Regions from separate parts of the Pseudochelatococcus lubricantis genome, predicted to be linked through region 3. Evidence: predicted binding sites of a transcription regulator. Region 3 holds the regulator's gene; each other region holds the start of a gene.

Region 1 (10,489 bases), on a different contig from region 3:
GATCTGGACATCGCGCGGGGGAAGCGTCATAAGGATGCGGACGGATTTCATCTGCTTCTGGCGTCGCCCGCCGGCGCCTGATCGGCTGCAGTATGCGGTAACCGGGACCAGTTCATGAAAGATTTCCTGCTGCGCGTCTTCACCTGGTGGAACGGCCCCACCTTCGGTACCCTGCGCACGACGCGCCTTTACGGCGAGCTGGTCGGTGAGGACCAGTTCGGCAACCGTTATTACCGCACGCGCAACGGCAAGAAGGACCCGGCGTTGGGCATCGAGCGCCGCTGGGTGATCTACAACGGCTACGCCGAGGCGTCGAACGTTCCGCCCGGCTGGAACGGCTGGCTTCACCACACGGTGGACGTGCCGCCCAGCAAGGAAGAATACGTGCCGAAAGAATGGGAACTCCCCCATCAGCCCAATCTGACCGGCACGCCCGATGCCTGGCGCCCGAGGGGCTCGACGCTGTCGACCGGACACCGCCCGCCCGCAACAGGCGACTACGAGGCGTGGGTTCCCGGGAATTGAGCGGGAAGCCGTTGATGCCCATCGTCAGGAAGTGGTCAGGGTTCCGGCGCGGCGCGCGGGGTGTCGTGCCGGCATTCGTGGCAGCGCTGGCGTCGTTCGCGCCGCCAGCCGCGTACGCCGACGCGATTCCCAATCCGGTCGCCGTCTTTAATGGCCTCGACAAGATCACCGGCCGTATCGTGGCTTTCGAGGTCGGCATCAACGAAACGGTTCAATTCGGTTCGTTGCAGCTGACGCCGCGCATCTGCAACACGCGCCCGCCGACGGAAGCGCCCAACACGAACGCTTTTCTGGAAGTCGACGAAGTGGGCGCGGGCGGCAAGGTCGAGCGCCTGTTCACGGGCTGGGTCTTCGCATCGAGCCCCGGCCTGCACGGCATTGAACACCCGGTCTACGACATCTGGCTGACGGACTGCCGCGGTGGTACCAACGGCAACGGGACGGCCGCAGGCGCGCCGGAAGCAACGCCGCCGGAAGCCGATGGCGCCGGGATCGACCCCAACGCACCGCCGCCGCCGCCTCCCCGTCGCCTGCTGGGCGGCGATGCGGATGCACCGGTGGACGCTCCGCCCCCTCCGGAAGAGGAAGCTCCTCCCGGCGAAGAAATGATTCCCGCAGATCCGCTGTTCGCGCCCATCAGGCAGTAGGGCCGTGCGGGCTGCGGGGCCGTGTGGGCATCCGCACCGCGCCCGCCCGCCTCTGGCCGCATCACTGCCCCTGACCGGAGGCGGCCCTATTGCCGGCGCACGGCTCCAGCGCTGCCAGCACCTCGGCGCCGCTGACGACAGCGCCGCGCGGCCACACCCACCAGTCCGCGTGCAGCGGCAGCGCCTTCGCCAGGCGCTGCATGTAGTTGCGCCGTCCGATGGCGACGGCGCCGAAGCGAGCGAGATGCGGCGTCACGAACTGCGTATCGAGCAGCCGGAAGCGGCCCAGCCGCAGGCGCGCCACGAGATGCGCAAGCGCCACCTTCGAGGCGTCGCGGTCGCGGTGGAACATGCTCTCGCCGAAGAATGCGCCGCCGAGTTCCAGACCATAGAGGCCGCCAACCAGCTGTCCGTCGCGCCAAGCCTCTACGGTGTGGACCTGATCGCGATCGAACAGTTCGCCGTAAAGAACGCGAATGCGGTGGTTGATCCACGTCTCCTCGCGGCCGAGGGCGGGCGTGGCACAGCCGTCGATCACCGCCTCGAAATCCGTGTCGACGCGGATTTCAAACCGGTCGCCGGCGATGGTGCGCGCCAGGCGCGACGGCACATGAAACGTATCGAGCGGAATGATGCCGCGCTCGCGCGGTTCGACCCAGAACAGGCCGGGGTCGTCGGCGCTTTCCGCCATGGGAAACAGGCCCGCCGCATAGGCGCGCAGCAATATCTCCGGCGTGATCAGGTCGTCAGACAAACGAATCGCATCCCCCTTGCACGCCGGTCCGCTCCGTCTCTTTGATGTATGCACCGGATCCGTCCGGGAAAGGGGTTCCGTTTCCCGATTCGATGCGGAGGAGACCGTGGGCAGACATATTTCCCGCTCGGGAGCGTCCGATCAACCGGTTTCGGCAACCGCGCTATCCGGTCACACGGCGCGCGGAGGCGTGGTGGGATTGACCGCTACGGCGATAGGCGCCACCTGATGTTCGTCCGCAGAGGGCGTATGTGTCAGCGCGGTGTAGGTCAGCGTCGAATGGGCGAGTGCGTGGCGCTGGGTCTCCACACGCTCGCGCCACACGATGAACAGCCCCGAGGCGATGACGATGGCCGCGCCGACGAACACCGCGGGAAGCGGCCAGTCGGAGAAGATCAGCCAGCCGAAGAGGCAGGCCCACAGCATCGTCGTATAGTCGAACGGCGCCAGCAGCGACGCATCGCCATAGCGGAAGCTCATGGTGAGCAGAATCTGCCCGACGCCGCCGACGATGCCGATCGCGATCAATACGGCCATCTCTTCGGCCGTGGGCACGACCCAGCCGCCGAGAATGGTGACGAAGCCCAGCGCCGATGTCATCACCGACATGTAGAAGATGATGGCGCCCGTCGTCTCGGTGTCCACCAGGCGGCGGACCTGGATCAGCGCGCCGGCCGTCAGGATGGCGCCGGCGAGCGCGATCATCACGCCGACGGAAGCCGCGCCGCCCGCCAGCAGGGTGCCGCCGCCGAGATGCGGCGCCAGCATCACGATCACGCCGGCGAAGCCGATGCCCGTGCCTATCCACCGGTAGGCCTGCACATTTTCCCGCAGCACCACGGCCGCGAGCACGACCACGATCAGCGGCGCCGTATAGCCAAGCGCGACAACGTCCGTCAGCGGCAGGTAGGACAGCGCGAGGAAGTTGAGGAACATGCTCGAACTCGACATGATCCCGCGCCGGAAGTGCCCCATGACATTGCGCGTGCGCAGCGCCGCCATCACCTGCCCCTGCCAGGCGAGCCAGACGAGGAGCGGCAGCAGCATGAAGAACGAGCGGAAGAACACGATCTCGCCCACGGGAATGCGGTCGCTGACATACTTGATGCTGGCGCTCATGACGGTGAAGACGAGCGCCGAAAGCACCTTCAGGACGATGGCAAGGGGGGGATTCACGGCGTGACACCACGGAAAAGCCGTCGCTGGGGTATTCCAGCTCCGGCGTTGCGTGTGGTTATATGTCGCAACACCCTTCAATTGAAGGGCCGGCCGGGCAAGGCAGTCATGCGCCCGCCGTCGGTCTCTCTCGATTCGTGCCTAACGAATCGTGTATGCGCCCGCCACCGGCCCGGGCCCCCGCTGGCACCGCAGCCTTGCGCGCGGCGCGGAAGCCTTTGTCACGAGCGGGTTACGCACCTCATGCGCCGAAAAAATCCGCTCGTCATCAAACTGCAATGGTAATAAGGTTCCGATAGCGAACCTTAACGACAAGTGATGGATAGATCCGGTGTCGACAGAGCCAGAAGTCATCCGCGTCAGAAGCCTGTTTCTGTCTGATGTTCATCTCGGTACAAAAGGGTGTCAGGCGGACCTTCTGATCGACTTCCTGCGCCACTACGATGCCGATACGGTCTATCTCGTCGGCGACATCGTGGACGGCTGGCGGCTGAAGTCCGGCTGGTACTGGCCGCAGAATCACAACGACGTGGTGCAGAAGCTGCTGCGCAAGGTGCGCAAGGGCACGCACATCGTCTATGTGCCCGGTAACCACGATGAATTCCTGCGCGACTACGTCGGCAGCTCCTTTGGCGGCATCGAACTCGTCGATCACGCCATTCACGAGGGGGCGGACGGCAAGCGCTATCTCGTCATCCACGGCGACCAGTTCGACATGGTGGTGCGCCACGCGCGCTGGCTCGCCTTCCTGGGGGACTGGGCCTACGGCGCGGCGCTCGCCACCAACACCTACGTCAACATCGTCCGCCGCCGCCTGGGGCTGACCTACTGGTCGCTGTCCGCCTGGGCGAAGCTGAAGGTGAAGAACGCCGTCAATTTCATCGGCCGCTTCGAGGAGCTTCTGTCGTCGGAGGCGCAGCGCTATGAAGTGCACGGCGTGATCTGCGGCCACATCCACCATGCCGCGATGCACGACAAGTTCGGCGTGCGCTACATCAACACCGGCGACTGGGTCGAGTCCTGCTCGGCCGTGGTCGAGCACTACGACGGCAATTTCGAAATCCTGCGCTGGACTGACCGGCAGGTGCAGGTGTCGGCCGAGCGCCGCGCCACGCGCAAGCGCACCCGCGGCCAGGCGGCGCTGCCCGCTCCGTCGCCGCTGCCGCCCGTCATGCACGACGACGATGGTGACCACGCCGCCGCGCTGCCGGTGGCCGATACGCTGAAGGCGGCGCTCGGCCTGACGTCGTCCGAAAGGCCGGCGGCCGAAGGCTCCCGTTCCAAAGGCCCTGACAACAAGCGTGCAGCCTGATGCGTGTGCTGATCGCAACGGACGCATGGCGTCCACAGGTCAACGGCGTGGTACGTTCCCTGGAGCATCTGGCGCAGGAAGCGCCGGCGCTCGGTGCCTCCATCGCGTTTCTCACGCCCGATGCCTTCCGCACGGTGCCGATGCCCACCTACCGGGAGATCCGGCTGGCCTTTGCCATGCCCTGGGCGGTGCGCCGCGTCGTGGACGAGGTGAAGCCCGACTTCATCCACATCGCCACGGAAGGGCCGATCGGACTGAGCATGCGCTACGTCTGCCTGTCCGACGGGCACACGTTCACCACGAGCTATCACACGCGCTTCCCAGAATATCTCTCCGCCCGCATGCCCGTGCCGGAGCGCTGGTGCTATGCCGCCGTGCGCCGCTTCCACAACGCGGGCGCGGCGACGATGGTGAGTTCGCCCACGCTGGAGCGCGATCTCGCCGAGCGCGGCTTCCGCAATCTGGTGCGCTGGTCGCGCGGCGTGAACGCGGACCTGTTCTGCCCGCGGGAGGAACGGCCGCTTTCCTTCCCTGGCCCGGTGTTCCTCTATGTCGGGCGCGTGTCGGTGGAGAAGAACGTCGAGGCGTTCCTGGCGCTCGATCTGCCGGGCACCAAGGTCGTGGTGGGTGACGGGCCCGCCCGCGCGGCGCTTGAGGCGCGCTATCCCGAAGCCCGGTTCCTGGGCGTGAAAACCGGGCAGGAACTGGCGGATGTCTACGCCTCGGCGGATGTTTTCGTCTTCCCCAGCGTTACCGACACGTTCGGGATCGTGCTGCTGGAGGCGCTCGCCAGCGGCCTGCCCATCGCCGCCTTCCCCGTCATGGGGCCGCTCGACGTGGTCGGCGACAGCGGCACGGGCGTGCTCGACAACGACCTGCGCGCTGCGGCGCTGGCGGCGCTCGACATTCCGTCCGAGATCTGCCGGGCGCATGCGCTGACCTTCAACTGGCAGGCCAGCGCACGGCAATTCCTCGACAATATCCGCCGCGTGCAGACGAGCCCGCAGACGGACCTCGCTGCCTGACCAGCGGCCGGGATATCCCCCGCCCTCGACAGCGCCATATGTTGCCTGCTATTGAAGGCGGCAATGGCGCGCTCGCGCCCCCTGACGATATCCAGCGCGACGGTTTGAAAAACGCTTCATGACGACGGACCCGAACGTTGCGATAGACGAGTCGAGCGGTGCGACCAGGCTGGTCGTGACAGGCGACTGGGTGTCGACGCAGGCGACGGCCGTCGAGGAACAGGCGGCGCTCCTCGCCAGGCAATTGGCCGGCGACGGAAGCCGCACGCAGGATGTCGCCATCGACCTCGGCGAAATCGGACGCCTCGACACCGTCGGCGCATGGGTGCTCGACAGGGCGCGGCAGGAAGGCGCTGCAGACGGCCGCAAGGCGCCGTTCGTCAACACCCGCCCCGACCATCTGCTCCTGCTCGAAAAGGTGCATTACCGGGAGGTCGAACGCCCGCCGGCGGCCGGGCACTGGCGGTTGATCGACTTTCTGGCGAGCGTGGGCGAGAGCGTGGTCGATTTCGGCCGCGAGATGGGGCGTGGCGTCAGCTTTCTCGGCGAGGTAGTGGCCGGGCTCGCGCGCCTTGTCGTGCATCCGGGGCGCTTCCGGTTTCCCGCCTTCGTCAACCAGATGGAGCAGACGGCGTTCCGCAGCGTGCCGATCGTCACGTTGATCTCCTTCCTGGTCGGCTGCATCGTGGCGCAGCAGGGCATCTTCCAGATGCAGCGCTTCGGCGCGGCGATGTTCGTGGTCGATCTGACCGGCATCCTCGTGCTGCGCGAACTCGGCGTGCTGCTGACCTCGATCATGATCGCCGGCCGTTCCGGCAGCGCGTTCACGGCGGAACTCGGTTCGATGAAGATGCGCGAGGAGATCGACGCGCTGCGGGTGATGGGGCTCGATCCCGTCGAGGTGCTGATCGTGCCGCGCGTGCTGGCGCTGCTCGTCGGCCTGCCGATGCTCACCTTCCTCGCCTCGATGGCGGCGCTGCTCGGCGGCGGGCTCGTGGCGTGGATCTACGGCGGCATCACGCCCGACATCTTCCTGGCGCGCCTCAAGGCCGCTATCGACTTTTCGACCTTCATGGTCGGGCTGGTCAAAGCGCCGTTCATGGCGCTGGTGATCGGCATCATCGCCTCGCATGAGGGCATGGCGGTGGGCGGCTCGGCCGAATCGCTCGGCCGGCAGGTGACGGCGTCGGTCGTGAAGGCCATCTTCATGGTCATCGTCATGGACGGGCTGTTCGCCGTGTTCTTCGCCGCGATCAATTTTTGAGGCCATTATGCAACAGCCGGCCGAAAAGGTGACTACCCCCCAGCAGCCGGAAACGCCGGCGCGGACCGGGCATGCGGAGCGCGAGGTTCTCATCGGCGTGCGCGGTCTGGAGGTCGGCTTCGGCCCGAAAACCATTATGAAGGGGCTCGATCTCGACATATACCGGGGCGAGATTCTCGGCTTCGTCGGCGGCTCGGGCACCGGCAAATCGGTGCTGACGCGCACGATCCTGGGGCTCATCCGGAAGCGGGCCGGCACCATCACCGTTTTCGGCAAGGACATCGACAGGATATCGGAGGCCGAGCACCGGTTGCTGGAGCGGCGCTGGGGTGTGCTTTTCCAGCACGGCGCGCTGTTTTCCGCGCTCACGGTGAAGCAGAACGTGCAGATGCCGATGCGCGAGTACCTGCACATGTCCGAGGAGTTGCTGGACGAGATCGCCATGATGAAGATCGAGATGGCGGGCCTGAACCCGGACGCGGCGGACAAATTTCCCTCCGATCTGTCGGGCGGCATGATCAAGCGGGCGGCGTTGGCGCGCGCCCTGGCGCTCGATCCCGAAATCGTGTTTCTCGACGAGCCGACCTCGGGCCTCGATCCTATCGGCGCCGCGGAGTTCGACGACCTGATCGCCACATTGCAGAAAACTTTGGGGCTGACGGTTTTCATGGTAACCCATGACATGGACAGCCTTTATTCCGTCTGTGACCGGATCGCGGCGCTTGGCGAGGGCCGGATTCTCGCGGAAGGCCCGATTGCCACCATGCTGGCGTCGGATCATCCGTGGATCAGGGCCTACTTCCACGGCAAGCGCTCCCGCGCCGCGGCGGGCGAAGCCGTGCGCGCGGGCGAAGAGGAATGAGGGCGATGCGAAGAGGCACACCTCGCGAGAGGGCCGACGGATAGAGAGATGGAAACACGCGCCAATTACGCCCTCATCGGCCTGTTCACGCTCGCCGTTATCTTCGCCGGTTTCTTCTTCGTCTACTGGTTCTCCGGCGCCAACACCGCGAACACGCGCGAGCTTTACCGAATCATTTTCTCCGGCTCGGTGGCGGGACTGTCGCGCGGCTCGCTCGTGCTGTTCAACGGCCTGCGCGTCGGCGAGGTGGTGAGTGTCGAGCTGCTGCCGGAGGACCCGCGCCACGTTGTCGCCATCGCCTCGATCGACCGATCGACGCCGATCAAGCAGGATACGCGCGCGCAGCTCGAATTCCAGGTGGTGACCGGCATCGCGTCCGTGCAGCTTTCGGGCGGCGCGCCGGACGCGCCGCAGCTCGAAGCCGGCCCCGGCCAGCCGCTGCCGACGCTTTACGGCGAGCGTTCCGACTTCCAGGACATGCTCGACACGATCCAGAGGCTCGCGACGCGCGCCACCGCCATGATCGACCAGTTGAGCGGCGTCGTCGAGCAATCGCGCGAGCCGATCACCAACACGGTGCGCAATGTCGAGAAGTTCTCGAAGGCGCTGGGCGACAACTCGGACAAGGTGAGCGCACTGCTCGCCAATTCCGGCGAACTCGCCTCGCAGCTTACCGGGCTGACCTCCAATCTCGACGCACTGGTGAAGTCCATCGAGCCGCAGCGGGTGGACCGCATCGTCGACAATATCGAGAAGTTCACGACCTCGCTCGGGAATTCGAGCGGCGACGTCGAGACCGTCGCGGCCAACGCCGCCGAACTCACGGCGAAGCTCAACAAGGCGGCCGAAGGGATCACCGGCCTGATGGACAGCATCTCGAACTTCGTATCCTCGACGGGGGGCAACGGCGCGTTCGATCAGGTCGCCGAGGCGGCGCGTTCCATCCGCACGCTGGCCGACAACCTCGACAAGCGGACGGCCCAGATCACCTCCGGTATCAACAGTTTCGCGGGCCCGGGCCTGCGCGAGTATCAGGCACTGGCGGTGAAGGGCCAGCAGGCGCTCGCGCAGCTCACGCGCCTGCTGCAGGACGTGCAGCGCAATCCGCAGCAGTTCCTGTTCGGCAACCGCCCGCCCTTGCCGCAGTATCAGGGGCAGCGTTGAGCCGTGTCAGTTGACCACGACACCGAACCCATGACCGAAAGGGGGCGACCTTGGCGACCCGGATGACGAAACTGGCCGCGCTGTCGCTCGGTCTCGCGGTTGCGGCCTGCGCTTCGCCGCCGGTCACCACGTTCGACCTCGCGGCCTCGTCCGCCGCCCGCAGCAGGGGCAGCGGCGCGCGCGCCGGCGAGGCGCTGACCGTGACCGAGCCCGTCGCCTTGCAGTCGCTCGATGGCAACACCATCGTGGTGCGCGGGCGCGGGGGCGAACTCACGATGCTCAGCGATGCGCAGTGGGCGGACCGCCTGCCCCGCCTCGTGCAGGCGCAACTCCTGCGCGCCTTCGAGGACGCAGGGCGGCTCGGCCGCGTCACGCGCCCCAATGACGGTGTCGTCACGGTCCGTCAGCTCAACACGGAGCTGCGCCAGTTCAATATCGACAGTGCCACCGGCGAGGCGGTGGTGGAGATTTCCGCCCGTGTCGTCGACACGCTTTCCGGCAACGTGTTGCGCGCGCGCGTGTTCACCGGCCGGGTGCCGGTGCCCGGCACTGTCAATGGCCCTTCGGCGGCAGCGACGCTCGACGCCGCTCTCGCAAAAGTGCTCGCGGAAGTCGTCGGCTGGGCTTAACGTCCGCGAGAAACGTTCCTACCTGTAAGCGATCCACGGGAGGCCCCCTCCCGCCTGCCGATCGACGGAGGTCATCATGGCGCAACCGATTCAGGGATTTTGCGGCGTTCTGTCGCCGGAGCAATTTGCCGTCCTGCGTGAGCACGGCACGGAACGGCCGTTCACGAGCCCGCTGAACGATGAGAAGCGCACAGGCACGTTTCACTGTGCCGATTGCGGGCAGGCGCTGTTCGAATCAACGACGAAGTATGAAAGCGGCTCAGGCTGGCCGAGCTTCTGGACGCCGATTCCGGGCGCCATCGGCACGAGCGAGGACGATTCCTACGGCATGCGCCGCATCGAGGTGCATTGCAGCCAGTGCCAGGGCCACCTCGGCCATGTGTTTCCGGATGGGCCCCAGCCCACGGGCCTGCGTTACTGCATCAACGGCCTCGCGCTGACCTTCACGCCCGCGCAGGCCGATTCCGCGGAAGCCTGACCCGGCCGGTCATGCGCACCAACGCGCCGTCATAGCCGCGCTCCGCGATGCCGGTGCACAGAGCGGCCCAGTCGCAGCCGGCACAGGCGCGGCGCAGCCCGGCTCTCGCCATGTCGGCAGGAACTGCCCGGGAGAATGCCTCCCGCAGGTTGGTGAGGGTGGCGGGCGTCAGGCACAGTCGCGCGCCGATCCGCAATTGCAGCTCCAGCTGACGGCCAGCGGTGGCCAGCGCCGTCCTGTCACGCCGCGAGGCGCTTTCACCGAAGCAATGCGTATCGTCCTCGGCAAGCAAGGGCGCGCAGATATCGTCCGGCCCGTCGACGAGGAGGATGTCCTCCCCCTCGGACAGACGGGCCGCGATGGCGTTGAAGTTAGCGGTGAACGCGGGCGTATATCCCCTGCCGACATAGGTAAGCATGCACAACAGATGATGCCCGCGCAGCCGGACGGTCACACCCGGCGATTTCCGGCCTGCACGCGGTTGAGGCCCGCGAGCGTCGTGGCCGACAGGCCGGCCTTGAGCACGCCGCCGACGATGAACGGCAGCACGCCAGCCGCGATTGCCTTCTCCGCGCCGATCAGCGTGGCGAGCCATGTCGCGCCGATCGCGAGGCACAGCGCGTTGGCGGCGAGCGCCGCAGCGAAGGCAAGCC
Region 2 (10,489 bases), on a different contig from region 3:
GGCGGAATGGGACCCCTATACCCGTCCGGTGCTGACCGAGATCGATGGCACCATCGGCTTCGAGGACCTGATCGAGAACATGTCGATGTCGGAAACCATCGACGAGGCGACCGGCATCGCCAAGCGCGTGGTGATCGACTGGCGCGGCTCCGCCCGCACGGCCGATCTGCGCCCGGCGATCGTCATTCTCGGTCCGGACGGCAAGGTCGCCAAGCTGCCGCGCGGTGGCGACGCGCGCTACCTGCTGCCGGTGGAGGGCATCATCGCCGTCGATCCGGGCGCGAAGGTGAAGGCCGGCGACGCGCTGGCGCGTATCCCGCTGGAAAGCGCCAAGACGCGCGACATCACCGGCGGTCTGCCGCGCGTGGCGGAACTTTTCGAGGCCCGCCGTCCGAAGGACGCCGCGATCATCGCCGAGAAGTCTGGCACGATCCAGTTCGGGCGCGACTACAAGAACAAGCGCCGGCTGACGCTGGCGCCGCACGACGGCTCGGAGCCGGTGGAGTACCTGATCCCGAAGGGCAAGCACATCCATCTGCAGGATGGCGACGTCATCGAGGTCGGTGACTTCATCGTCGACGGCAACCCCGCGCCGCACGACATCCTCGCCATCAAGGGCGTGGAGGAACTGGCCGCCTATCTCGTCAACGAGATTCAGGAGGTCTACCGTCTGCAGGGCGTGCATATCAACGACAAGCACATCGAGGTGATCGTTCGCCAGATGCTGCAGAAGGTCGATATAACGGACCCGGGCGACTCCGAGTTCCTGCATGGCGAGCAGGTCGACCGCACGGACTTCCGCGACGCCAACGACCGGCTCATCGCGGAGAACAAGCGTCCCGCGCAGGGCACGCCGGTGCTGCTCGGCATCACCAAGGCGAGCCTGCAGACGAAGTCGTTCATTTCGGCGGCATCCTTCCAGGAGACGACGCGCGTGCTGACGGAAGCAGCCGTCAACGGCAAGTCGGACACCCTGGAAGGGCTGAAGGAGAACGTCATCGTCGGCAGCCTGATCCCGGCCGGCACGGGCGCGGTCGCCGCCAAGCTGCGCGAGATCGCGGTGCGGCGCGACGAACTCATCCTCGGCCAGCGTGCGCGCGAAAGCGCGCAGGCGGCGAAGGCCGTGGGGCAGGGGCTGCCGGAACCGCTGGCGTCCACGCCGTCGTTTTCGGAAACATCCCAGCCGGATGTATGATCCGCTGAAACGAGCGAAAAGCAAAACCCGCAGCTTCACGGCTGCGGGTTTTTTCTTGGCTTTCCGGGTACATGACCGGGGAGAGCAATCAGGTGGCTGACACAGGGCTATTTTGACCTCATGTCCCGCGCGGTTTGGCGCGCGTGGTGGCGGTGGCACTGGCAGGGTCCTCGGGCCAGACGTGCCTGGGATAGCGCCCGCGCATCTCGGCGCGCACCGCGGTCCATGAGCCGCGCCAGAAGCCGGGGAGATCGCGCGTGATCTGGATCGGGCGGTGCGCCGGGGACAGCAGTTCGAGCGTGAGCGGCAATCGGCCGTTCGCGATGGCCGGGTGTCCGGCGTGGCCGAACAGTTCCTGCACCCGCACGGCGACGGAAGGGTTATCCCCGCTATAATCCACAGGAATGCGCGATCCCGTCGAGGCGGTGAAGTGGGTCGGAGCGTCGCGTTCGAGCTGCTGCTGCCGATCCCACGGCAGCAGGGCCTTGAGCGCCGCGTCGAGCGTGCCGGTATCGATCTGCGCGAGGCCGGTGAGGCCGACGAGATGGGGCGTGAGCCATGTCTCGACCGTGGCCGCGAGCGCCTCGTCCGAAAGGTCGGGCCAGAAGTCCGCGCCTTCCGCCTTGCGCAGAAAGGCGACGCGCGTGCGCCATTGCGTGAGCGCCTTCGTCCACGGCAGGGCGGCGACGCCGAGCCCCGCGATGCCCCGCGCGAGGATGGTGGCGGCCGCTTCATCGGGCTTCACCGGCAGCGGCTGCCGGTCGAGCACGATGGCGCCGAGCCGGCGCGTGCGACGGCTGCGCAGCGCCTTTGCGCTGGTGTCGAAAGTCGTCTCCGCCGCCTCGACGATCATATCACCGGCAAGCGTCTCCACATCCTCGGGCGTGAGGGGGGCGGCGGAGACGATGCGTGCCGATGCGGCCGAGCCGGTGATTTCAGCGACCGCAAGCCAAGTTTCACGCGCAAGAGGATCGGCGGGATCGAGCGTCGCGCCGCGGCCGTTGGCAAGGACATAGATGCCGTCTCGCGCGCCGTCGCCCGCGCGGGCACGGGCGATGCGGTCCGGAAAGGCGAGCGCGAGCAGGGGGCCGGGGTCCGGGGCGCGCGTCGCGTCGGCGGCGGGGCCTGCCCAGTTGCGCGCCAGCCTGCGCATGTCGCCGGCGCGCGGCGAGCGGTCGCGGCGGAACTGGCCGACGCGCTCCGTGATGTCGACGGCGTTGCCGCCCAACCCCCGCTCCACCAGCACGGCGGCGATCTCGGCGGCTTCGGCGCCACGACCGCCGCGACGCGCCTCGACCACCATGCGGGCGAGGCGTGGCGGCAGCGGCAGTGCCTGCAGCGCCCGGCCGGTATCGGTGAGGCGATGGCGGGCATCGAGTGCGCCGATGCCTTGCAGGAGCTTGCGCGCCTCGATCACGGCGGCGGCCGGCGGCGGATCGAGAAAGGGGAGGCGGGCCGGATCGTCGATACCCCAGGCGGCGCAGTCGAGCAGCAGGGGCGCGAGGTCGGCGGAGAGGATTTCGGGCGTAGAAAAGGGCGCCAGCGCGCCGGTGGCGGCTTCCTCCCACAGGCGGATGCACACGCCCGGCTCCGTGCGCCCGGCGCGGCCCCGGCGCTGGTCCGCGGCGGCGCGCGAGGCGCGCACCGTTTCAAGGCGCGTGATACCGATGTCGGGCTCGAAACGCGGTACGCGAGCAAGACCCGAATCGATCACCACGCGCACGCCATCGATGGTGAGCGAGGTTTCGGCGATGGAGGTGGCGAGCACCACCTTGCGCCGCCCGGCGGGGCTCGGCCGGATGGCGAGGTTCTGCGCGGCGCGGTCGAGCTGGCCGTAGAGGGGGGCGATATCCACAGCCTGTCCACCGGCGGACGCCTGGCTGAACCGCTCCTCCAGCAGCGCCTCCGTGCGGCGGATCTCGCCCTGCCCGGGCAGGAAAACGAGGATGGAGCCGGGCTCCGACGCGAGCGCCGTGCGCACGGCGGCGGCCACCTCCTCCTCCAGCCGGCGGGCGGGATCGCGGCCGCGATAGCGCGTCTCGACCGGGAAGGCGCGGCCTTCGGATTCGATGACGGGAGCTGGAGCGCCCGGCGCGCCGAGCAGGCCGGCGACGCGCGCGCCATCAAGGGTGGCGGACATGACGAGGATGCGCAAGTCCTCGCGCAGGCCCGCCTGCGCGTCGAGTGCGAGGGCGAGTGCGAAATCGGCGTCGAGCGAGCGCTCGTGAAACTCGTCGAAGATGACGACGGCTATGCCGGCGAGTTCCGGATCGTCGAGGATCATGCGGGCGAAAACGCCTTCCGTCACGACCTCGATGCGCGTGCGCGCGCTCACTTTCGAACCGAGACGCACGCGCAGGCCCACGGTCTCGCCGACCGGCTCCGACAGGGTTTCCGCCATGCGCGCGGCGGCGCCCTGGGCGGCGAGGCGGCGGGGCTCCAGCATGACGATCCTGCGCCCGCCGACCCAGGGCTCGCCGAGCAGGGCGAGCGGCACGCGCGTCGTCTTGCCCGCGCCGGGCGGGGCGACGAGCACAGCGTTGCGGCCGCGCGCCAACGTCCCGCGCAGGGGCGCGAGCACTTCGTCGATGGGCAGGGCAGGCGGGGTGTCGGTCATGCGGCTGGCTTGCGTGATTCGTTCCGGTGACATCTTGCGCATCTCCCGCCCGTACGTCACCATTGTCATCGAACTGTTGAAAGCCTATGCTCTGCTTGCGGGATGATAAGGCGGGCGAATCCGTAAGGCCCTGAAGCCAAAGAGCAAGGTGCGCGCGGTGCGCCCGGGTTCGTCACGCGAGGGGCGGGGGTGGGAATTTATATGGGTGCCAGGAATCATACGGGTGCCAAGAGTGCGGCCGGCGCCAGAATTTTCGGGGAGGATGCGTTCATCGGGGCGCGGGGCGGGCGGATGCCTGCATTCCTGCAGCCCAAGGTCTGGGGCAACCCCAAGGCGTGGAACTGGGTGCAGAACGGCAAGTTCGGCGGCGGCTTCAAGTTCGGCCTGCCGCTCGACACCGGCGGCCTCGACCCCGTTCTCGGCCGCATCGGCTCCCTCGAAGTGCGGCTCGCGACCACCAAGCGCGATATTCGCCGGGCGCAGCGCCTGCGCTACCGCGTGTTCTACAACGAGATGTCGGCGGTGCCCAACGCCGCCTGCATGCTCGCGCAGCGCGACATGGACGAATACGACGCCATCTGCGACCATCTGCTGGTGCTCGATCACGACGCGCCGCGCAAGCCGTTCCGCCCCAACAAGCCGAAGGTGGTGGGCACCTACCGGCTGCTGCGGCAGGAGGTGGCGGATCGCTCCTTCGGCTTCTACACGGCCGGCGAATTCGACGTGCAGCCGGTGATCGACGCCAACCCGCAACTGCGCTTTCTGGAACTCGGCCGCTCCTGCGTGCTCAAGCCCTACCGCAACAAGCGCACCGTCGAACTGCTCTGGCATGGCATCTGGACCTATGTGCTGCATCACCGCATCGACGTGATGTTCGGCTGCGCGAGCCTTGAGGGCACCGACCCCGCGAAGATGGCGCTGCCGCTGAGCTTCCTGCATCACTATGCCCGCGCGCCCGAGGAATGGAACGTGAAGGCCCTGCCGGACCGTTTCGTGCGCATGGACCTGATGAGCAAGGAGGGCATCGATGCCCGCGCCGCGCTGCACAGCCTGCCGCCGCTGATCAAGGGCTATCTGCGTCTTGGCGGCACCGTGGGCGAGGGCGCGGTGATCGATCGGCAGTTCGGCACCACGGACGTGCTGGTGATGCTGCCGGTGAAGGCGATCAACCCGCGGTACATCGGTCACTTCGGCGCCACCGCCGACCGGCACGCCGCCTGATCCCCGGGCTATTCGATCCCGCTCCGCCCGTGCTTCAGCGCTTGCGTTCCAGAATGCGCGAGACGACGCGGGCGGTGTAGTCCACCATGGGCACGATGCGCGAATAGTTGAGCCGCGTCGGGCCGATGACGCCGACGACCCCGAGGATCGTCTGGCGCGAGTCGCGGAAGGGCGCGGCGATCATCGACGAGCCGGACAGCGAGAACAGCTTGTTTTCCGAGCCGATGAAGATGCGCACGCCCTCGCCGCCCTCGGCGCGCGACAGCAGGTCGATGACGTCCTTCTGCGTCTCCAGATCGGCGAACAGCAGGCGGATGCGCTCGACGTCCTCCGCCGCCTTGAGATCGTCGAGAAGGTTCGCCTGTCCGCGCACGATGAGCTGGCGCCCGTCCGAGGGGCCGACGCTGACGGCGAGGCCCGCGTCGATGAGGCCGGTGACGAGCGCGTCGAGTTCCTGCTCCATACTGGCGCGGCGCTGCTCAACCTGCGCGCGCAGCTCCGCCAGGGTGAGGCCGCGCAAATGCGCGTTGAGGTAGTTGCCGGCCTCGATCAGGGCACTCGACGGCAGGCCGGGCGGCAGGTCGAGCAGGCGGTTCTCGACTGCGCCGTCCTCGCCCACCAGCACCACGAGCGCCTTCGCGGCATCGAGGCGAACGAATTCGATGTGCTTCAGCGGCGGGTTCTGCTTGCCGGTGACGACGACGCCCGCGCCGCGCGTGAGGCCCGACAGCATCACGGTGGCCTCCGACAGCAGGCTGTCGAGCGAGGTGCCCGTGGCCGCCGCGGCCACCTGCGATTCGATGCGGCTGGTCTCTTCCGAATCGAGGTCGCCGATTTCCAGCATTGCATCGACGAAGAAGCGCAGGCCGCGCTCGGTTGGCATGCGCCCGGCGCTGATGTGGGGTGCGTAAAGCAGGCCCGCCAGCTCAAGGTCCGCCATCACGTTGCGCACGGAGGCGGGCGAGAGCGGCATGGAGAGAAGGCGCGCGAGATTGCGCGAGCCGACGGGCTCGCCCGTGGCGAGATAACCCTCTACCACATGGCGGAAAACCTCGCGCGACCGCTCGTCAAGGTCCGCAAAGAGGCGCGCGCTGTCCGCAGTCGGGACGGTTCGATACGGCATGGTCATCAGAAAACAGTCATCACGGTATGGTTTTTGGCTCCTGACTTGCCTCTCCCTGATTAGGGCAACAGGGGGGGCTGCTTCAAGAGGGGGAGCAGGCAGGCCTTGCGGAATCGGCTTGTCGGCGGCGCGCGAGATGCTACAAGCCGCGCAGGACGATCATTATTCCAGGGACAAGTTCGGTGAATACCTCCATCCGCCCCTCAGGGCGCGCTCCGGAAGAGCTGCGCAAGGTAACCCTCGAACGCGCCGTGGCGCGTTACGCGGAAGGCTCCTGCCTGGTGAAATTCGGCGAGACGCACGTGCTGTGCACGGCCTCGCTGGAAGACAGGCCGCCGCCGTGGCTGCGCGGACAGGGCCGCGGCTGGGTGACAGCGGAATACGCCATGCTGCCGCGCGCCACGCTGGAGCGCACGCGCCGCGAGGTGACATCCGGCAAACCCTCCGGCCGCACGCAGGAAATCCAGCGCCTCATCGGGCGCAGCCTGCGCGCGGTCGTGGACCTGCATGCGATCGGCGAACGGCAGATCGTGGTCGACTGCGACGTGCTGCAGGCGGACGGCGGCACGCGCACCGCCGCCATCACCGGCGCGTGGGTCGCGCTGCACGATTGCCTGCAATGGATGCAGGCGCGCTCCATGCTGTCTGCCAAGGCGCTGAAGGACCACGTCGCCGCTGTCTCCTGCGGCATCTACAGAGGCACGCCGGTGCTCGACCTCGATTACGCCGAGGACTCGGCGGCCGAGACCGATGCCAATTTTGTGCTGACCGGCACGGGCGGCATCGTCGAGGTGCAGGGCACGGCGGAGGGCGCTCCCTTCAGCGAGGAGGAGCTGCTGCGCCTGCTGGCACTGGCAAGGGCCGGGACGGAAAAGCTCGTCAGCCTGCAGAAACTGGCGGTATCGTGATGGTGCGCAAGCTGGAAGGGCGGCTCGTCGTCGCCTCGCACAACCCGGGCAAGTTGCGCGAGATGCGTGAGCTGCTCGCGCCCTATCACATCGAGGCCGTGTCGGCGGGTGAACTCCACCTGCCGGAGCCGGACGAGACCGGAACCACCTTCGCCGAGAACGCGGCGCTGAAGGCGCATGCTGCGGCGACGGCCACCGGCCTGCCCGCCTTTGCCGACGATTCCGGCCTGTGCGTCGAGGCGCTCGACGGTGCGCCGGGTATCTTTTCCGCCCGCTGGGCCGGCCCCGACAAGGACTTCCCCGCCGCTATCGCTCGCATCGAGCGGGAACTCGAACGGCGCGGCGCGCTGGACGACGCCGGGCGCCGGGCGCATTTCGTTTCCGCGCTCGTGGTGGCATGGCCGGACGGGCACGAGGAACTGTTCGAAGGCCGCGTATTCGGCAAGCTGGTGTTTCCCGCGCGTGGCGACAGGGGTTTCGGCTACGATCCGATCTTCCAGCCGGAAGGGTACGACATCACTTTCGGCGAGATGTCGTCGGAGCAGAAGCACGGCTGGTCGCATCCGCAAGGATTGTCTCACCGCGCCCGGGCGTTCCGCCGTCTCGCGGCGGCGCTGCTGGGCTGATACCTGAGCCCCACTCATCGGGAGATGGTCAAGCCCATGCGGGGCCTGGCAAGGCACGCACGTGAGTGGCCGCAGAACGGGAGCGCCGGTATCAGTCAGCGGTTCTCGCGCAGGAAGGCGGCGATGGCGTCCGCGAAGGTCTGGCCGTAGCGTTCCAGCTTGTGCTCGCCCACGCCCTGCACCATGCGCATGGCATACAGGTCGGTTGGTTTGAGGCGGGCCATGTCGACCAGGGTGCGGTCGGGGAAAACCATGTAGGCGGCGGCGTTCTCGGCCTTCGCGAGTTCGAGGCGCAGGCTGCGCAGATGCTGGAACAGGGCGTTTTCCGCCTCCGTGAGCAGGGACGCCGCCTCCCCTGTGCGCGGGCTGTCGCGCCTGCGACGCGGTTCCTCCGCGACGGCGCGCAGCGTCAGCTTCTCGCGGCCGAACAGGATGTCCTCGCCCTTCTGTGTCAGACGGTAGCCCGAATAGGCTTCGCCCGTCTCGCCGACGGCGCCGGTGGCGAACAACTGCCGGATGATGGTGAGCCACGTCCGCTTGCCCTTGTCCGCGCCAACGCCGAATGTCTTGAGCTTGTCGTGGCCAAGGCGGGACACCGCCTCGTTCTCCGTGCCGGTGAGGATGTCGGCGATATGCGCCGCGCCGAAGCGCTGGCCGGTGCGGGCGATGGCGGACAGCACCTTCTGCGCATCGATGGTGGCGTCGTAGAGGCTGACGCCACCCCGGCAAAGGTCGCAGCCGCCGCAGGGCTCGCTCGCCTCACCGAAATAGGCGAGCAGCGCCTGCCGCCGGCAGGTCGCGGTTTCGCACAGCTCGATCATGGCATTGAGCCTGCGGTGCTCGATGCGGCGGCGCTCGTCGTCGATGTCCTTCTCGTCGATCTGCCGCCTGCGCAGCGCCATGTCGGAGGCGCCGTAGAGCGTGAGCGTCCACGCCGGCAGGCCGTCGCGCCCGGCGCGGCCGATCTCCTGATAGTAGCCCTCGATGCTGCCGGGCATGTCGGCATGGGCGACGAAGCGCACGTCCGGCTTGTTGATGCCCATGCCGAAGGCGACCGTGGCCACCATGACGATGTCGTTTTCCTGCAGGAAGCGGTCCTGCCGCTCGCCGCGCAGCGCCTGATCGAGCCCGGCATGGTAGGCGAGCGCGCGCACGCCCTTTTGCGACAGGCTTTCCGCGATTTCTTCCGTGCGCTTGCGGGCCGAGGTGTAGATAATGCCGCTCGCCCCCTTGTGCGAGAGGACGAATTCCGCAAGCTGGCTCGCGGGACGCTCCTTCGCCGCGAAACGCAGATCGAGGTTGGGCCGGTCGAAGCTGTGCACGACGACGCGCGGCTCCTCCGGAAAAAGCTGCTGAACGATGTCGGCGCGGGTGGTGCGGTCGGCGGTGGCGGTGAGCGCGATGGTCTGCGGTGAGCCCAGTTGCTCGCGCACCTGCCGCAGATTGCGGTAATCGGGGCGGAAATCGTGGCCCCATTGCGATACGCAATGCGCCTCATCGATGGCGAGGCGGCGAATGCCGATGTCGCGCAGGGCTGACAGCATGTTGTCGCCCGCGAGTTTCTCGGGTGAGACGAACAGAAGCTTCAGCTCGCCGCGGCGCATCATCCGCCACGCCTCGCGATTCCCGTCGTCGGTGTTGGCGGAATTGATGGTGGCCGCCGGCACGCCGAGGGCCGTGAGCTGCCCGACCTGGTCGCGCATCAGCGCGACCAGCGGCGAGACGACCAAGGTCATGCCGCCATCGTCCGTCATGGCGGGCAACTGGTAGCACATCGATTTGCCGCTGCCGGTCGGCATCACCGCGAAGACGTTCTCGCCGTTGAGCACGGCGGCGATCACCTCGTCCTGCCCCGGGCGGAAATCGTCGTAGCCGAACACCGACTTCAGCACAGCCCGCGCACGCTGCGCGAGTGCGGGGCTGACCGGCTGAACCTGTGCTGCGCCGGCCTGTGTCATGAGCGGGTGGCGACCGCGACCGCCGTGCCCACCATCACCGTCCCGGTGGCGCGGTTGATGAAGGCGAGCGCCCGCGGGCTGGAGAAAAGGCGGCGCGCGCGGGCGGCGGCGAGGACGTAGGCCGAGAAGATCACCGCCAGCACGGCGAAGGTGACTGCCGCAAGCTCCGCGAAGGTCACGGGTGTGACGGCGTCGAGCGGGATGAAGCCCGGCAGCAGCGCCAGATAGAACATCATCGCCTTCGGGTTCGACAGGCCGACCATCAGGCCGCCGAGGAAGGCAGCGGGCCCGCCCTCGCCCACCTCCAGCGGTGCGGAGGCGATAGACGTCGCCGGTGCCGTCCAGAAATGCCACGCCAGCCAGAGCAGATAGGCGGCGCCGAGGTATTTGATGACGATGAACACGCCCTGGAAGGTCTGCGCCAGCACGGCGAGGCCGGAAACGGCGACCGTCAGCCAGAGGACATCGCTGATGATGATGCCGAGCAGGAAGGGCGCGAGCCCCCGCGTGCCGCGTGCCAGCACCCGCGCCACGATGGCGGCGACGGCCGGCCCCGGCACGGCGGCGGCAATGGCGAGCGCGCTGGCGAATATCGCGAGCGCGGTGATGTCGATGCCATGCACGGGAGGCTCCTGACAGCGAAAAGAATACGCGGCGCGAATCCGCCCGCGCCGGGAAATCATGCGTTGAAATGGATAGCCTGTCCGGGCGTGACGAGGCAAGTGACGGCCGAGGCGGGCAGGTCCGCGAACAGCGCAGGGTCGGCGCCGGTCATGAAGATCTGGCTCCCGAGCCGCTCCAGCGCCGCGAACAGCGCCGCACGTCGGCGCGGATCGAGATG
Region 3 (10,489 bases):
GCGGCCGCCTCGATATCGAAAGCCGGAGCGGCGAGGGCGCGATGTTCAGGGTCTCGCTGCCCAGAGTCGTCCCGGCCGGGGAAGATACCTGACGGGGACCGCCGGCCAGAGAACAGAATCTCCGCGCGGGCGGATACATGTCATTGAAGTGTCATCAGAGCGTCATAGAGACTCTTGGTGACGGCCATTAAGTTCGGCCTTGTCCATGGCGACCACGCTGCGCCGGCCGCAATTCGGCGGCGGGCGGACACATTCATTTGAATCCATTCCTGGAGACGTTCCGTGAAATTCTCTCACCTCTACGCTGCCGCTGGCCTCGCGGCCGTCGCTTTCGCCGCTCCTGCGGGTGCCCAGACCGTCACGGGCGCTGGCGCCAGCTTCCCCGCGCCTGTTTATGTCAAGTGGGCTGAGGCCTTCAACAAGGAGACGGGCGTTCAGATCAACTATCAGTCGAGCGGTTCGGGCAACGGCATCAAGGCGATCAAGGGCAACACGGTTGTCTTCGGCGCCACCGACGCTCCGCTCTCCGGCAAGGATCTCGAAGAGTCCGGCCTCGTGCAGTTCCCCACCGTCATCGGCGGCGTGGTTCCGATCGTCAACCTCGAAGGCATCAAGCCGGGCGAGATCGCTCTCGACGGCGAGACGCTCGCCAAGATCTTCCTCGGCGAGATCAAGAAGTGGGACGACGCGGCCATCAAGGCGCTGAACCCCGACGTCAAGCTGCCCTCCACGGCCATCGCCGTGGTGCGCCGCGCTGACTCCTCGGGCACGACCTTCAACTTCACGAGCTACCTCTCGAAGGTTTCGGCCGAATGGAAGGACAAGCTCGGCGTCGGCACCACGGTGCAGTGGCCGGTCGGTCTCGGCGCGCCCGGCAACGATGGCGTCGCGAACAACGTCGCGAAGATCGCCGGTTCGATCGGTTATGTCGAATACGTCTACGCCAAGGCCAACAACCTGTCGTACACGCGCGTGAAGAACAAGGACGGCAAGTTCGTGGCGCCCAGCTCCGCGACGTTCCAGGCCGCCGCTGCTCACGCGGATTGGAAGTCGGTTCCCGGCTTCGGCGTGATTCTCGCCGACCAGGCTGGCGCAGACTCCTGGCCGATCACCGCCGCGACCTTCGTGCTCGTGCACAAGGAGCCGAAGGACAAGGCGCAGTCCGCCGCTGCCCTGAAGTTCTTCGACTGGGCCTACGAGAAGGGCGCTTCGATTGCCGAGGAACTGTCCTACATTCCGCTGCCCAAGAGCGTGACCGACCAGATCCGCGCTGTCTGGGCGGCTGAAGTCAAGAACAAGTAAGCGGCCTCGTCCGCAGGCTGAACGGGGGGCGCCATGCGGGTGCCCCCCGACCTTCCCCGCTGCGGCGCCTCATACCCGCGCAGGCAGTTTGCGAATGGCGCGTTTTCGCCTGCCTGCCGCATCTGCGACTGCCCCATGGCGGCGGGTTGAAAAGGGGTCCCTTCGCACACAGGCAGAGAACTCATGGCCGACGTTGCTATAAAAGACATATCCCGCGGCAACGATGCAGCGGTGAACAGATCGCAGGCCCTGAACAAATTCAGGCAGAACGACACGTTATTCTTCCACCTGACGCGGTCGGCGGCGCTTCTCGTGCTGGCGCTTCTTTTCGCCATCGTGCTGTCGCTGATCTACGGTGCGTGGCCGGCGCTCAGCCATTTCGGCCTCAACTTCTTCGTATCGCAGACGTGGGACGCCAACGCAGAGGAATTCGGCGCGCTCGCCACGATCTACGGCACCCTGGTGACATCGCTGATCGCCATGCTGATCGCTGTTCCCGTGGGTCTCGGCATCGCGGTGTTCCTGACGGAGCTGTGCCCGATGCGGCTGCGCCGCCCGATCGGCATCGCGGTCGAGCTGCTGGCCGGTATTCCCTCGATCATCTACGGTATCTGGGGCTTCTTCGTGTTCGCCCCCTTCCTGCAGCAGACGCTGCAGCCTTTCCTGATCACGTTGTTCGGCCCGGTTCCGGTGCTGAACGCGGTCTTCGCCGGCCCTCCCTACGGCCTCGGCACGCTGACGGCCGGCCTCATCCTGGCGATCATGGTGCTGCCGTTCATCGCCTCGGTGTCGCGCGACGTGTTCGAGACGGTTCCCCCGGTGATGAAGGAAGCGGCCTACGGCATCGGCTGCACCACCTGGGAAGTTGTCCGCAACGTGGTCATTCCCCACACCCGCGCCGGCCTCGTCGGCGGCGTCATGCTGGCGCTGGGGCGCGCGCTGGGCGAGACGATGGCGGTGACCTTCGTCATCGGTAACGCCAAGCAGATTTCCGCGTCGATCCTGCAGCCCGGCACCACGATCTCGGCGACCATCGCGCTCGAATACGCCGAGGCGTCCGAAGGCCTTTACCGCTCCTCGCTGGTGGCGCTCGGCCTCATCCTGTTCATCATCAGCTTCATCGTGCTGGCGGTCGCTCGCCTCATGCTGGCGCGTCTCAACAAGCTGGGGGCCTGATCATGGTATCGTATGCCGCGCGCAAGCGCAAAAACAGCATCACCATGGGCCTCTGCACGGCGGCTGCGCTGTTCGGCATCATGTGGTTGCTGCTCATCCTGGTCGTGCTGGTCTGGGAAGGTTTCTCCGGCCTGTCGCTGGCCGTGTTCACGGAAATCACGCCGAGCATGGGCTCCGTCGGGGGCGGCCTGCTCAACGCCATCATCGGCTCGATCATGATGACGGTGGTCGCTGTGCTCGTCGGCGCGCCGCTTGGCGTCCTCGCCGGAACCTACATGGCGGAATACGGCCGCTATAATAAGCTCACGAATGTCGTGCGCTTCATCAACGATATCCTGCTCTCGGCGCCGTCGATCGTCATCGGCCTGTTCATCTACGAAGTGCTGGTCGCGCCCTTCGGCGGCTTCTCGGGTTGGGCGGGCGCCGCGGCGCTGGCGGTGATCGTCATTCCGGTCGTCGTGCGCACGACGGAAGACATGCTGCTGCTGGTGCCCGGCCAGCTGCGCGAGGCGGCCACGGCCCTCGGCCTGCCGCGCTCGATCGTGATCAAGCAGGTTGCCTACAAGGCGGCGATCACGGGCATCGTCACCGGCGTGCTGCTGGCGGTGGCGCGCGTGAGCGGCGAGACGGCACCGCTGCTGTTCACGGCGCTGAGCAACAACTTCCTGAGCCTGGACATGGGCCAGCCGATCGCGAGCTTGCCGGTCGTGATCTACAACTTCACCAAGACGCCTGACGAGAACATGCAGCAGCTTGCGTGGACGGGCGCCCTGCTTATCACCTTCACGGTTCTTGCGATGAGCATTTCGGCTCGCGCTCTTTCGACGAGGAAGAAGAAATGACCACCCAGAGCGCCACGCAACCGGTGCCCCCGGCAATCCCCGCCGGCCCGCTCACCGAAAAGGTTTCGGTCCGCAATCTCAAGTTCTACTACGGCAACTCGCTGGCGCTGAAGGGCATCAACCTGCCGCTGTACGACCGGATCGTCACCGCGTTCATCGGCCCGTCGGGCTGCGGCAAGTCCACGCTGCTGCGCGTGCTGAACCGCATGTACGATCTCTACCCCGGCCAGCGGGCCGAGGGTGAGGTGCTTGTCGACGGTCAGAACGTGCTCAACCCCGGCCAGGACCTCAACGCCCTGCGCGCCAAGGTCGGCATGGTGTTCCAGAAGCCGACGCCGTTCCCGATGTCGATCTACGACAACATCGCTTTCGGCGTGCGCCTCTACGAGAGCCTGAACAAGGCGGAGATGGATGAGCGGGTCGAGTCCTCGCTGCGCCGCGCCGCTATCTGGGACGAGGTCAAGGACAAGCTGGGCGCCTCCGGCCAAAGCCTCTCGGGCGGCCAGCAGCAGCGTCTGTGCATCGCGCGTACCGTCGCCGTGAAGCCTGAGGTCATCCTGTTCGACGAACCCTGTTCGGCGCTCGACCCGATCTCGACCTCGAAGGTCGAGGAGCTGATCGACGAGCTGAAGGAAGACTACACGATCGCCATCGTGACGCATAACATGCAGCAGGCAGCGCGCGTGTCGCAGTTCACGGCGTTCATGTATCTCGGCGAACTGGTGGAATTCGCGGAAACGACGAAGATCTTCACCGCGCCGCAGGACAAGCGCACGCAGGACTATATCACGGGCCGCTTCGGCTGATGCGCAGACAGATACGGGCGGCGCGTCGCGCTGCCCGTGCTGCCTCCAAACAGGGATACTGGTGATGGCCGAACATATTGTAACTTCATTCGACGCCGATCTCGAACTCCTGCGCAGCAGGATCGCCGAGATGGGGGGCATTGCCGAGAAGCAGCTTGACGACTCCACCCGCGCGCTCGTGCGTCGTGACGTCGCTCTTGCTCAGCAGGTCATCGATGCGGACTCGCGTCTCGACAGCCTGCAGCGCGAGATCGAGGAACTCGCGGTCGCGACGATCGCCCGTCGTCAGCCGGTCGCGGTTGACCTGCGCGACATCATCTCCGCCATCCGCGTGGCGGGCGATGTGGAGCGTATCGGCGATCTGGCGAAGAACACGGCGAAGCGCGTGCTGGCAATCAGCTCCGAACTGCAGCCCGCCAAGATCGTCGGCGGCGTGCAGCACATGAGCGATCTGGTGCAGGAGCAGCTCAAGGACGTCCTCGACGCCTACGCCCAGCGCGATGAGAAGAAGGCGCTCGAAGTGTGGAACCGCGACGACCGCATCGACGCGCTCTACAACTCCGTCTTCCGCGAACTGCTTACCTACATGATGGAAGACACGCGCAACATCACGTTCTGCACGCACCTGCTGTTCCTCGCCAAGAACATCGAGCGTATCGGCGATCACACCACCAACATCGCCGAGACGATCTACTTCCTGACGACCGGCGAAACGCTGGCGGGCGAGCGTCCGAAGGGCGACACCACGAGCTTCGCCACCACGCCTGCGGTGTGATGGACGTGCAATGCCGGGGTGCCTGCGCGGCGGGGTCACTAGAGCGGTTTGCATTCAAGTCAATCCATAGAATCGAATGCAAGTTGCGATAAAATGTAGAATTTAGAGCGCACGCCCTGATTTCATCAGAGCGTGCGCTCTAGGCCGGATTTGTTGGAGGGCAGCGCTGATGAAGGGCTTCCTCCGGCATGAAGGAATGGATCGGGCGTACAGGAAAATCTGGACGTCTCAAGCGATGCGCTGATCGTTCCGGCACGTCGGGAACGCTTTCGGACTGCGGTCCGAAAGTTCTTGCTGTCGTGCGCGGCGTCATCCCATGCCAGCGGCCAAGTCCGGGAGGCGCCATGCCGGCGCTACCGGTCTCTTCGACGGGTCTCATGCGGGTCTTGTTCAAGCGCCGCACGAACCCGACCACTTCTCGACGAGTCGCGCTCTTCGGGAAACGGCGTTACCGGACAGGGTGCATTGCGCGTCGGCGCCCGTTCGCACGGCTTTGCCCACCAAGGCAGTGTAGCCCGAGCGCGTGAAGTTTCGATGTCTCGCACTTGCTGCGGGCGATACCACGAGGACCTCATGGTAGGACCACGCATTCTCATCGTGGAGGACGAGGAGCCGCTCGCGCTGCTTCTTCGCTACAACCTCGAAGCCGAGGGCTATTCCGTCGACAGCGTGGGACGCGGTGACGAGGCGGAAATCAGGCTGAGGGAGCAGGTTCCCGATCTCGTCCTGCTCGACTGGATGTTGCCCGGCCTCTCCGGCATCGAGCTGTGCCGGCGCGTGCGCGCGCGCGGCGACACCGAGCGCCTGCCGATCATCATGCTCACGGCGCGCGGCGACGAGGGCGAGCGGGTGCGGGGCCTCGCCACCGGCGCGGATGATTACGTCGTCAAGCCCTTCTCGGTGCCGGAACTGCTGGCGCGCGTGCGCGCGCTGCTGCGCAGGACCAAGCCCGGGCACGTGGCGACGCTGCTGCTGGCCGGCGATATCGAACTTGACCGCGAGACGCGGCGCGTGCGCCGCAGCGGCCGCGAGCTGCATCTGGGGCCGACCGAGTTCAAACTGCTAGAATTCCTGATGCAGAGCCCGGGCCGTGTCTTCACCCGCGAGCAGTTGCTCGACGGCGTCTGGGGGCACGATGTCTATATCGACGAGCGGACCGTGGATGTGCATGTCGGGCGTCTGCGCAAGGCCATCAACCGCGCCCGCAGTCCGGATCCGATCCGCACCGTGCGTGGCGCAGGATATGCGTTTGACGAAACCTTTGCGCGCAGCGAATAGCTGACATGCACAAATCGGGTGATCCGCTTATCCCTGCGTGCATATGCCGCAGGCGCCGCGTGTCATTGACAGTTCTCCAGCAAAAAGGCCGCCGGGAAGACCGGCGGCCTTGTCATATCGAATGCATCCATGCGGAATGCCGCGCCGCCGCTCAGGCCCGTTTGCGGTCGCGGCGACGGTCGAGCACCGGCTGGTAGGCGATGCTGGCGTGGTGCGTGCAGTAGGGCATGCCCGTCACCGCACGCGCGCCGCAGAAGCGGAAATTCGGGGAGGTCGGATCGCCGACCGGCCAGCGGCACATGTATTCGCGCAGATCCATGATCGTGACACGCTCGGACATCGGCACGACAACGTTCTCCCGCACTACGGGCACGATGTCCGTCGCGAGGGTTGCCGCCGGCATGTCATCGGGCTCCGCGGCGAGCGCCGCCGTCGCGAGGGCGGCGTTGCCGAAGGTCGATGCCAACGGCTGCGGGACCGGCGCGGGCGCGGCGACCGAAGGGGCCTGGCGGGGGGCGGAAACGACAGGCGCAGCCGGGGCCGGCGCCTTTCGCGGCGGACGGGGCGTCTGGGCGGCAGGGGCCTTCGCACGGCCCGACAGACCCAGACGATGAACCTTGCCGATCACCGCATTGCGACTGACGCCGCCGATCTCCGTTGCGATCTGGCTGGCGCTCAGGCCATCGCTCCAGAGTTTGCGCAACTGCTCGACACGTTCGTCAGTCCAGGTATTGCCGGGATCGCTCATTACTCATGCTCCATCATGCCGCGTCTCGCGCGGAATCCTTCAAGTCGCCGGCAAGTGACCTGTTGCCGGGCGCAACGTTCGCCTCATGGGAAACGCTGGAAGGAACAGCCGGACGATATTTCGTGGCTCTCAAGCGGGAAACTACTATATGCCGTGACTCTCCGGCAAGAGTCGTGCTTGCACAAGCATGCATTTTCCCACAGGAGAGATTGTAAACGAACTCTTGATGCCATGAAAAATGCTGTGAATGCCGGCAATTTCAAGGCCGTGTGACAAAATTCTTCACGCCGGCGGCTGCGGCTTCATGTCCTGCTGCCTCCGGGCCGGCTCCGGCAGCCGGCAACACGAGCGCCAATCGGCTTCAGTTTGTGCTTGAATGTCTTTCGCACTGACAATAAGTTAAACAGGTTGCCGCCCCGTGGGGCGGCTTTTTCCGTTTCCCGTGGCGGAGCCATGCCCTGTTTGCATGGAACCCGGTCCCGGGATTTCGTGTGACGGCGGATGCTGCACATGGCCGGGCGCAGGTCGCGGCCGGCGCTGCCGCTGTCTTTCGTGCGCAGGCCGTGATCGCCTGCCTGCCCCTGGAGTATCTGCTGTGACGTCGCCACTTCTGCCGACCTATGCGCGGGCTGATGTAATCTTCGAGAAAGGTGAAGGTGTCTGGCTTGTGGCGCGCGACGGGCAGCGATATCTCGACCTCGGCTCGGGCATCGGCGTCAACGCGCTTGGCTACAGCCATCCCGCGCTGCTGGCGGCGCTCGCCGAGCAGGGCGGCAAGCTGTGGCACATCTCGAACCTGTTCCAGAACCCGCAGGCGGAGCGCCTTGCCGGGCGGCTCGTCGACGCGAGCTTCGCCGATACCGTGTTCTTCACCAACTCGGGGGCGGAGGCGCTCGAATGCGCCATCAAGACGGCGCGCAAGTATCACTCGGCCGACGGCCATCCGGAGCGCTACCGCATCATCACCTTCGAAGGCGCGTTCCACGGCCGCACGCTGGCGACTATCGCCGCCGGCGGCCAGCAGAAGTATCTTGAAGGTTTCGGGCCGAAGGTCGACGGCTTCGACCAGGTGCCCTTCGGCGACTGGCAGGCGCTCGCGGCGGCGATCGGCCCGCAGACCGGCGGCATCCTGATCGAGCCCGTGCAGGGCGAGGGCGGCATCCGCCCGGTTCCGCCGGCCGATTTGCGCCGCCTGCGCCAGATCGCCGACGACAACGGCCTGCTGCTGATCTTCGACGAGGTGCAATGCGGCGTCGGGCGCACGGGCAAGCTGTTCGCCCATGAATGGTCCGGGATCGCGCCCGACATCATGGCCATCGCCAAGGGCATCGGCGGCGGTTTCCCGCTGGGGGCGAGCCTGGCGACGCGCGAGGCTTCCAAGGGCATGACGCTTGGCACCCACGGCACGACCTTCGGCGGCAACCCCCTCGCCACGGCGGTGGGTAACGCGGTACTCGACGTGATCCTCGCGCCGGGCTTTCTGGAAAGCGTGCAGGAAAAGGCCGGGTTGTTCCGCCAGCGCCTCGCGGAGCTGAAGGACCGCTATCCGGATGTGATCGCCGACGTACGGGGCGAGGGGCTGATGCTCGGCCTCAAGCTGAAGGTGCTGAACACGGACTTCGTCAGGAAGGCACTGGCGCACCGGCTGGTGGTGATCGCGGCCGGCGACAACGTGGTGCGCCTGCTGCCGCCGCTGATCATCAGCGAGGCCGAAATTGCCGAGGCAGTGGCCGGCCTCGGCGCCGTGGCGGAGACGTTCGTGACGCACGCAGACGCAGAAAACGCAGACGAAAGACATGCAGGATGACCAAGGGTAACGGAGCGACGAAAAACCGGAAGGTGAGGCACTTTCTCGATCTGAGCGATTTCTCGGGTGACGAGGTGCGGGCAGTGCTCGACCTCGGCGCGGCGATCAAGGCGCGGCGCGTCCGGGGTAGCCGGCAGGCGAGCCGACCGCTCGACGGCAAGGTGCTGGCGATGATCTTCGACAAGCCCTCCACCCGCACGCGCGTCTCCTTCGATGTCGGCATCCGCGAACTCGGCGGCGAGCCCATCATGTTGACGGGCGCGGAAATGCAGCTCGGGCGCGGCGAGTCCATTCCGGATACGGCGCGCGTGCTGTCGCGCTTCGTCGACGCGATCATGATCCGCATTCTCGACCACGCGGCCATGCTGGAACTCGCGGAATACGCGACCGTGCCGGTGATCAACGGCCTTACCAAGCTGTCGCACCCCTGCCAGATCATGGCCGACCTGATGACCTTCGAGGAGCATCGCGGGCCGATCGGCGGTCGCACGGTCGCCTGGACGGGCGACGCCAACAATGTGCTGACGTCCTGGATTCACGCGGCTGTGAAGCTCGATTTCCGGATCGCGGTGGCGACGCCGCCCGATCTCGCACCGCGCGCGGACCTCGTCAAATGGGCGCGGGCCCAGGGGGGCAAGGTGGTCATCACGGACGATCCGTTCGAGGCGGTGAAGGGGGCGGATGCCGTCATCACGGATTGCTGGGTATCGATGGGCGACGACGATGAGCGCTATCGCCATAACCTGCTGCGGCCCTATCAGGTCAACGAGAAGCTGATGGCCGCCGCCAACAAGGACGCTGTCTTCATGCACTGCCTGCCCGCCCATCGCGGCGAGGAAGTGACGGATGCCGTGATGGATGGGCCGCAGTCGGTGGTGTTCGACGAGGCGGAGAACCGTCTGCATGCGCAGAAGGGCGTGCTGGCCTGGTGTCTGGGTGTCGACCTCGCGGACGGGGAGGCGGTGCCTTCCGGAGACGGGCGGCGATGAGCGCGGCGAGCAAGCAGACGGGCGCGCAGGGCGGCGTGCCCGCCGGTGCGCGCGAGGGGGCCGATGACAGCGTGCTGCCCTTCGCCGCGGAGGGGCTCGACGTGCGTGGGCGGACGGTCCGGCTTGGCCCGTCCATCGATCTCATCCTGTCGCGGCATGGCTATCCGCCGGTGGTGTCGCGCGTGCTGGGCGAAGCGGCGGCGTTGACCGTGCTGCTCGGCTCGGCGCTGAAGTTCCAGGGGCGGTTCCAGCTCCAGACGCGCTCGGACGGGCCGGTCAGCATGGTCGTGGTCGATTTCGACACGCCAGACCGGCTGCGCGCCTGCGCGACTTTCGATGCGGACAAGGTTGCGGCGGCGGAGGCAGCGGGCGAGACCGGCACCGGCGCGCTGCTGGGCCACGGCCATCTGGCGCTGACCATCGACCAGGGCGCCGAGATGTCGCGCTATCAAGGCATCGTGGCGATCGAGGGTGGCGGCTTCGAGGATGCGGCCCACACCTACTTCCGTCAGTCCGAGCAGATCCCCACGCGCGTGCGGCTGGCGGTCGGCGAGGAGATTTCGGGAGCGGGCGAGGCGCGCCATACGGCGTATCGCGCCGGCGGCCTGATGGTGCAATTCCTGCCACAGGGAGGCGAGGGTGCCGCCGCGCAGTCCGCCGGCGATGAGGGCGACGAGGTCGACGACCGCTGGCGGGAGGCGCACCTGCTGGTCGATACGGTGGAGGATCACGAACTGATCGACTCCACGGTGTCGAGCGAGCGGCT

Evidence for each region. Region 3 encodes PhoB, which activates phosphate uptake and scavenging genes when phosphate is short. Its sites were predicted from a motif close to TGTCATNNANCTGTCAT; they were not measured.
Region 1: ACFFJ7_RS06985 (UDP-2,3-diacylglucosamine diphosphatase) is a predicted target of PhoB. The motif match lies at 3,366-3,382, and genes of this name have one in related genera.
Region 2: olsB (l-ornithine N(alpha)-acyltransferase) is a predicted target of PhoB. The motif match lies at 3,876-3,892, and genes of this name have one in related genera.

Annotation. Positions count from the first base shown of each region.
Region 1 is NZ_JBHLXC010000002.1:901,160-911,648, reverse strand. It holds gene ACFFJ7_RS07005 (NADH:ubiquinone oxidoreductase subunit NDUFA12) at 115-525, shown strand; gene ACFFJ7_RS07000 (DUF2155 domain-containing protein) at 540-1,172, shown strand; gene aat (leucyl/phenylalanyl-tRNA--protein transferase) at 1,234-1,926, opposite strand; gene ACFFJ7_RS06990 (DMT family transporter) at 2,098-3,102, opposite strand; gene ACFFJ7_RS06985 (UDP-2,3-diacylglucosamine diphosphatase) at 3,470-4,414, shown strand; gene ACFFJ7_RS06980 (glycosyltransferase) at 4,414-5,439, shown strand; gene ACFFJ7_RS06975 (MlaE family ABC transporter permease) at 5,558-6,703, shown strand; gene ACFFJ7_RS06970 (ABC transporter ATP-binding protein) at 6,840-7,565, shown strand; gene ACFFJ7_RS06965 (MlaD family protein) at 7,614-8,729, shown strand; gene ACFFJ7_RS06960 (ABC-type transport auxiliary lipoprotein family protein) at 8,792-9,358, shown strand; gene msrB (peptide-methionine (R)-S-oxide reductase MsrB) at 9,435-9,836, shown strand; gene ACFFJ7_RS06950 (DUF1284 domain-containing protein) at 9,802-10,290, opposite strand; gene ACFFJ7_RS06945 (biotin transporter BioY) at 10,287-10,489, opposite strand, start outside.
Region 2 is NZ_JBHLXC010000002.1:729,415-739,903, forward strand. It holds gene rpoC (DNA-directed RNA polymerase subunit beta') at 1-1,195, shown strand, start outside; gene hrpB (ATP-dependent helicase HrpB) at 1,314-3,812, opposite strand; gene olsB (l-ornithine N(alpha)-acyltransferase) at 4,014-5,033, shown strand; gene hrcA (heat-inducible transcriptional repressor HrcA) at 5,068-6,162, opposite strand; gene rph (ribonuclease PH) at 6,351-7,064, shown strand; gene rdgB (RdgB/HAM1 family non-canonical purine NTP pyrophosphatase) at 7,064-7,690, shown strand; gene recQ (DNA helicase RecQ) at 7,786-9,648, opposite strand; gene ACFFJ7_RS06245 (LysE family translocator) at 9,645-10,271, opposite strand; gene recF (DNA replication/repair protein RecF) at 10,328-10,489, opposite strand, start outside.
Region 3 is NZ_JBHLXC010000005.1:4,760-15,248, forward strand. It holds gene ACFFJ7_RS10740 (ATP-binding protein) at 1-92, shown strand, start outside; gene pstS (phosphate ABC transporter substrate-binding protein PstS) at 283-1,302, shown strand; gene pstC (phosphate ABC transporter permease subunit PstC) at 1,486-2,478, shown strand; gene pstA (phosphate ABC transporter permease PstA) at 2,481-3,320, shown strand; gene pstB (phosphate ABC transporter ATP-binding protein PstB) at 3,317-4,126, shown strand; gene phoU (phosphate signaling complex protein PhoU) at 4,191-4,901, shown strand; gene phoB (phosphate regulon transcriptional regulator PhoB) at 5,475-6,179, shown strand; gene ACFFJ7_RS10775 (GcrA family cell cycle regulator) at 6,331-6,927, opposite strand; gene ACFFJ7_RS10780 (aspartate aminotransferase family protein) at 7,523-8,734, shown strand; gene argF (ornithine carbamoyltransferase) at 8,731-9,723, shown strand; gene ACFFJ7_RS10790 (Hsp33 family molecular chaperone) at 9,720-10,489, shown strand, end outside.